One region of the Planomonospora antibiotica genome, then DNA from elsewhere that is predicted to be linked to it. Evidence: predicted binding sites of a transcription regulator. Region 1 holds the regulator's gene; the other holds the start of a gene.

Region 1 (3,188 bases):
CCAGCGCGAGCTCCTCCATCATCATCCGGTCGACGTTCCGCTGGAGCTGGTCGATCTCCACGGGGCGGGAGTCGATCTCCATGCGGAGCCGGGACGCGGCCTCGTCGATGAGGTCGATCGCCTTGTCCGGCAGGAACCGGGAGGTGATGTAGCGGTCGGAGAGCGCGGCGGCGGCCACCAGCGCGCCGTCGGAGATCTGCACCTGGTGGTGGGCCTCGTAGCGGCCCTTGAGGCCGCGCAGGATCGCGATGGTGTCCTCGACCGAGGGCTCGCCCACGTAGACCTGCTGGAAGCGGCGCTCCAGCGCGGGGTCCTTCTCGATGCGCTCGCGGTACTCGTCGAGCGTGGTCGCGCCGATCATCCGCAGCTCGCCGCGGGCCAGCATGGGCTTGAGCATGTTGCCCGCGTCCATGGCGCCCTCGCCGGCGCCCGCGCCGACCATGGTGTGCAGCTCGTCGATGAAGGTGACGACCTGCCCCTCGCTCTGCTTGATCTCGTTGAGCACGGCCTTGAGCCGCTCCTCGAACTCGCCGCGGAACTTGGCGCCCGCGACCATCGCGCTCAGGTCCAGCGCGATCAGGCGCTTGTCCCGGAGGCTGGAGGGCACGTCGCCGGCGACGATCCGCTGGGCCAGGCCCTCCACGACGGCGGTCTTGCCCACGCCGGGCTCGCCGATGAGCACGGGGTTGTTCTTGGTGCGGCGGCTGAGCACCTGCACGACCCGGCGGATCTCCGTGTCCCGGCCGATCACCGGGTCCAGCTTGCCGGCCCGGGCCCGCTCGGTCAGGTCGACGCCGTACTTCTCCAGCGCCTGGTAGGTGTCCTCGGGGGTCGCGCTGGTCACCTTGGCGTGCCCGCGCACCTTCTCGAAGGCCTCCAGCAGCGCGTCCGGGGCCGCGCCGTTCGACCTCAGCAGCTCGGCCACCGGGCCGCCGTCGGAGGCCAGGCCGACCAGCAGGTGCTCGGTCGAGACGTACTCGTCCTCCAGCCGGCGGGCCCGCTCGGCCGCGGTGTGCAGCGCGGCGAGCAGCTGCCGGGAGCTGGACGGGGCGCCGACCGTCGAGCCCTGCGCCTTCGGCAGCGCCGCCAGCTGGGTCTCGGCCTCGGTGCGCAGCTTCTTCCAGTCGGCGCCGACGGCCTCCAGCAGGGGTACGGCGGTGCCGCCGGTCTGGGCGAGCAGCGAGGTGAACAGGTGGACCGGGGCGACCTCGGGGTTGCCCTCGGCGGCGGCGCGCCGGATGGCGGAGGAGACCGCCTCCTGGCTCTTCTGCGTGAGCTTGTAGTCCATGTCTCTTGCCTCACTTCGTTCGGCGGCGGGAGGGCTGCGCGCTTCCTCGGCGGACAGCGGAGCCCCCGCGCGGGAAGTCCCCCGGGGCAGGTGGTGCGGCTGTCGTCAGGCGGGTGGCAGCTGGTACTGGATCAGGGCGCGGATCGTCGCGACCTCGGCGCGCAGCCGGTGGTTCTCGTCGCGCAGGCGCATGGCCTCGTTCTCGAGCGTGAGGATCCGCTTGATGCCCGCGAGGTTGATGCCCTCCTCCTGGGAGAGCCGCTGGACCTCGCGGAGCATCATGATGTCGCGGGTGGAGTAGAGCCGCCCCCGGCCCGCCGTACGGCCCGGGCTGACCAGGCCGAGGCGGTCGTACTGCCGCAGGGTCTGCGGGTGCAGCCCGGACAGCTGGGCGGCGACCGAGATCACATAGACGGGGGTGTCATCCGACAGATCGAAGTAGTTGGCTTCCATGGGCTACTCGCTTCTGGCCTGTTGGATCAGCTCGGCGCGCGGGTCGCCTGCGGCGACGGCGTCGCGGAACTCCTCCAGGACGCCGCGCGCCTTGTCGTCCAGCTTCTGCGGCACCAGGACCTCGACCGTGGCGAGCAGGTCGCCCTTGGTGCCGTCCTTACGGGTCACACCCCGGCCGCGCACCCGGAAGGTGCGGCCGTTCGGGGTGCCCGGGGGGATGCGCAGAGTGACCGGCATCCCCTTGAGGATCGGCACCTTGATCTCGGCGCCGAGGGCCGCCTCGGTGAAGGTGACCGGCACGGTGATCGTCAGATTCTCGCCCGAGCGGCCGAAGACCGCGTGCGGCTTGACGTGGATCTGGACGTACAGGTCACCGGCGGGGCCGCCGTTCTCGCCGGGGGCGCCCTTGCCCTTGAGCTTGATGCGCTGGCCGTCGCCGACCCCGGCCGGGATGCGCGCCTGGATGGTGCGGGTGCTCTTGCCCCGCCCGCTCCCGTCGCACACCGGGCACGGGTCGTCGACCAGCAGACCGCGGCCCTTGCAGTCGCGGCACGGCTCGGAGAAGGCGAAGTTGCCCAGGTTGCGGCTGGCCGCGCCGGTGCCCTCGCAGGTCGGGCAGACCCGCGGGGTGGTCCCGGCCTTGGCGCCGGTGCCGGCGCACGCCGCGCAGGAGGAGGAGCTGGTGAGCCGGAGCGACACCGTGGTGCCCTCCACCGCCTCGGTGAAGGAGAGCGTGACCTCCGACTCGATGTCCTGGCCGCGGCGGGCCCTGGTGGTCGTCCCCCCGGGACGGGTGGCGCCGCCCCGGTTGAACAGGCCGCCGAAGATGTCGCCGATGCGCTCTCCGGCGCCCGGCTGCTGGGCGGTGCCGCCGAACAGGTCGCCCAGGTCGAACGGGAACCCGCCCCCGCGCGTGGCCCCTCCCGCCCCCGCGTAACCGCCGAGGCCCGATCCGAACAGCGCGCGCGCCTCGTCGTACTCCTTGCGGCGCTTGGCGTCGGACAGGACGTCGTAGGCCTCCGAGACCTCCTTGAACTTCGCTGTGCTCTCCGAAGTTCCGGAGTCCCCAGGGTTGGCGTCCGGGTGGTACTGCCTGGCCAGCTTCCGGTACGCCTTCTTGATCTCTTCGGCGGTGGCGGACTTGGGCACACCAAGGACGGCGTAGTAGTCCTTCTCCAGGTAGTCCTTGGTGCTCATCTGTCTTCCTTCTCCAGATATGGGGTGGATCGGTTATTCGGTCGCGTCGGATTCGCCGGGCTCGGCGACCGCGACGCGCGCGGGGCGCAGCACGCGCTCGCCGATCCGGTAACCGGGCTGCAGGATCTCCACGCAGGTCGGCTCGGTGACGTCGGGCGAGTAGCTGTGCATCAGCGCCTCGTGCACCGTCGGGTCGAAGGGCTCGCCCTTGGCGCCGAAGGAGCCGAGCCCCAGCTTCCCGACGGCCGCC
Region 2 (3,188 bases), on a different contig from region 1:
GCGCCACCTGCGCGGTGACCTTGCGCAGGATCCGGGCGACCGAGCGCTCCAGGGAGCGGACCCCGGCCTCCCGGGTGTACTCGCTCGCGAGGCTGCGCAGCACGTCCTCCCCGACCGCGACGTCGGCGGCGGACAGACCGGCCTTCTCCAGCTGCCGCGGGACCAGGTGGTCACGGGCGATCGCGACCTTCTCGTCCTCGGTGTAGCCGTCGAGCGTCACGACCTCCATGCGGTCCAGCAGCGGGCCGGGGATCGCCTCCAGCACGTTGGCGGTCGCCAGGAAGAGCACGTCGGACAGGTCGAGCTCGACCTCAAGGTAGTGGTCGCGGAAGGTGTGGTTCTGCGCGGGGTCGAGCACCTCCAGCAGCGCGGCGGTCGGGTCTCCCCGGTAGTCGGAGCCGACCTTGTCGATCTCGTCGAGCAGCACGACGGGGTTCATCGAGCCGGCCTCGCGGATGGCCCGGACGATCCGGCCGGACTGGGCGCCGACGTAGGTGCGCCGGTGGCCGCGGATCTCGGCCTCGTCCCGGACGCCGCCGAGCGCGACGCGGACGAACTTGCGGCCCATCGCGCGGGCGACGGACTCGCCGAGCGAGGTCTTGCCGACTCCGGGGGGCCCGGCCAGCGCGAGCACCGCGCCGCTGCGGCGGCCGCCGACCACGCCGAGGCCCTGCCGGGCGCGGCGGCCCCGGACCGCGAGGTATTCGATGATGCGGTCCTTGACGTCGTCGAGGCCGGTGTGGTCGGCGTCGAGGACCTCGCGGGCCGCGGCGATGTCGTAGGAGTCCTCCGTGCGCTCGTTCCACGGGATGTCCAGGACGGTGTCGAGCCAGGTGCGGATCCAGCCGGTCTCGGGGGACTGGTCGGAGGTCCGCTCCAGCTTGCCGACCTCCTTGAGCGCGGCCTCGCGCACCTTCTCGGGCAGGTCCGCGGCCTCGACCCGGGCGCGGTAGTCCTCCTCCTCGGTCTCCGGGGAGGAGCCGTCGAGCTCGGCGAGCTCCTTGCGGACCGCGGCGAGCTGCTGGCGGAGCAGGAACTCGCGCTGCTGCTTCTCCATGCCCTCCTGGACGTCCTTGCGGATCGTCTCGGCCACGTCGAGCTCGGCCAGGTGCTCGCGGGCCCACTCGACCAGCTTCTCCAACCGGCCGGCGGGGTCGGCGGTCTCGAGGATCTCGACCTTGCGCGGGGTGGTGAGCCAGGGCGCGTAGCCGGAGTTGTCGGCCAGGACGGACGGGTCGCTCATCGCGTTGACGGCGTCGACGACCTGCCAGGCGCCCCGCTTCTGCAGGATCGTGGTGGCCAGCGCCTTGTACTCCTTGGCGAGCTCCTCGGCGCGCTCCCCCGCCTCGACGGGCTCGACCCGGGTGGTCTGCACCCACAGCGCCGCGCCGGGGCCGGTGGTGCCGGCGCCCACGCGGACCCGGTCCACTCCGCGCACGACGGCGGCGGGCTCGCCGCCGGGCAGCCGGCCCACCTGCTCCACGACCGCCCTGACGCCGACGGCACCGTAACGCCCGTCGATCCGGGGGACGAGGAGCACCTGCGGCTTCTTCTCGCCGAGGGCCTGGGCCGCGTCGATGGCGGCTCTGACCTCGGTGTCGGACAGGTCGAGGGGGACCACCATGCCCGGCAGCACGACCTCGTCGTCGAGCGGAAGGACCGGGAGGTTCAAGCTCTCACTCATCTTGGCTCCATCGGGTTGAGTTATACCGACTCAATTAACAGGAGCCGCTGATTGTTCCCAGTCTTGAGCCTGTTCGCTGTCAGCGATCGTAATCGTGTAATCAGCTTCTCGCCGTCCCTCTGCGGGGTGATCCGGCGGGCCCCTCTCCGGGGTGACGCCCGGACGGCGCCCCCTCCCTAGACTGATCGGATGACCTCCCCTCCCGCCCCGCGGGACCGGGCCCGCAGTCCTCTGGCCTGGCTGGCGCGCGCGTTCGCCGACACGCTGTGGAGCGGTACGGCGGGTCCACCCCACCCCCGCCCCCGGCGGCTGGCCCCCCGCATGCCGAACTTCCTCGGGCTGCTGCCGTTCCGCACGATCGACCTGGTCCTCCTGGCCGATCTCGTGCTGGCCTACATCCTGTTCGAGGCGGGGTACTCCATGCTGGAGTCGAACGTGAAAGGCCCTCTCCCACCCCCCGTGTGGGAGGTCCCGTTCGCGGCCGCGTCCTTCGCCCTGCCCCTGGCCCTGCGCAACCGGTGGCCGCTGGCGGCCTGGCGGCTGGCCGCCGTGACGACCCCGGTCAGCGTGCTGGCCTGCGCCCCGCTCCTGGACATGCCGTACACCGCCCAGACCGTGATCATGTACCTGCTGGTGGTCTACGCGGTCGCGGTCCGCTGCGAGCGGCACATCACCATCGGCGTGTGGATCGTCTCGGCCGCCGCTCTGTGGCTCCTCGAGCTTCTCAGCCATGAGACCGGAACGGCCGGCTTCGGCGTGGTCGGGGTGACCGCGGCCGTCCTGCTCGGCTACAACGTCCGGGCCAGGCGCACGGCGGTCAGACTCCTGGCGGAGGAGGAGCGGCGCAGCGAGCAGGCCCTGGCCGGGCAGGCGGTGCTGGAGGAGCGGGCCAGGATCGCCCGGGAGCTGCACGACATCGTGGCCCACCACATGTCCGTGATCGCCATCCAGGCGGAGGCCGTGCCGCTGAAGGCGCAGGGCGAGGCGCGGCTGCTGGAGCAGGGGCTGGCGGAGATCCGCACGCTCTCGCTGACCGCGATGACCGAGATGCGGCGGGTGCTGGGCGTGCTGCGGGACGCCGACGGAGGGCGGGACACCGCGCCGCAGCCCGGCCTCGGCCACCTGGAGGAACTGGTCGCCACCGCGCGCTCGGCCGGGCTCACCGTGACGCTCAAGCTCGGCGGCGACCTGACCGGGCTGCCGACGGCGGTGAGCCTGTCGGCGTACCGGATCGTGCAGGAGTCGCTGAGCAACGCCATGCGCCACGCCCCGGGCTCGGCCGTCTCGGTGCGGATCACCCGGACCGCCGCCGAGCTCCAGATCCACGTGGCGGACGACGGCGGGCGCCGCTCCCCCGCCGGTCCCGGGCCCGCAGAGCCCTCCCGGCACGCGGGGCACGGCCTGCTCGGGATGCGGGAGCGGGTCTCCATGCTGAGCGGGAAGCTGTGGGCCGGGCCGGCCGGCGACGGCTTCGCGGTCACCGCCGTGCTCCCCGTCCCGGACG

The links. The regulator HspR, encoded in region 1, represses chaperone genes until heat shock. The targets are predictions, from matches to a motif close to ANTTGAGTCNNNNNGACTCAANT.
Region 2: lon (endopeptidase La) is a predicted target of HspR. The motif match lies at 1,698-1,720, and genes of this name have one in related genera.

What each region holds. Positions count from the first base shown of each region.
Region 1 is NZ_BMQE01000023.1:28,763-31,950, reverse strand. It holds gene clpB (ATP-dependent chaperone ClpB) at 1-1,288, opposite strand, end outside; gene IEZ06_RS20825 (heat shock protein transcriptional repressor HspR) at 1,394-1,741, opposite strand; gene dnaJ (molecular chaperone DnaJ) at 1,745-2,938, opposite strand; gene grpE (nucleotide exchange factor GrpE) at 2,972-3,188, opposite strand, start outside.
Region 2 is NZ_BMQE01000012.1:78,869-82,056, forward strand. It holds gene lon (endopeptidase La) at 1-1,684, opposite strand, end outside; gene IEZ06_RS14020 (sensor histidine kinase) at 1,874-3,188, shown strand, end outside.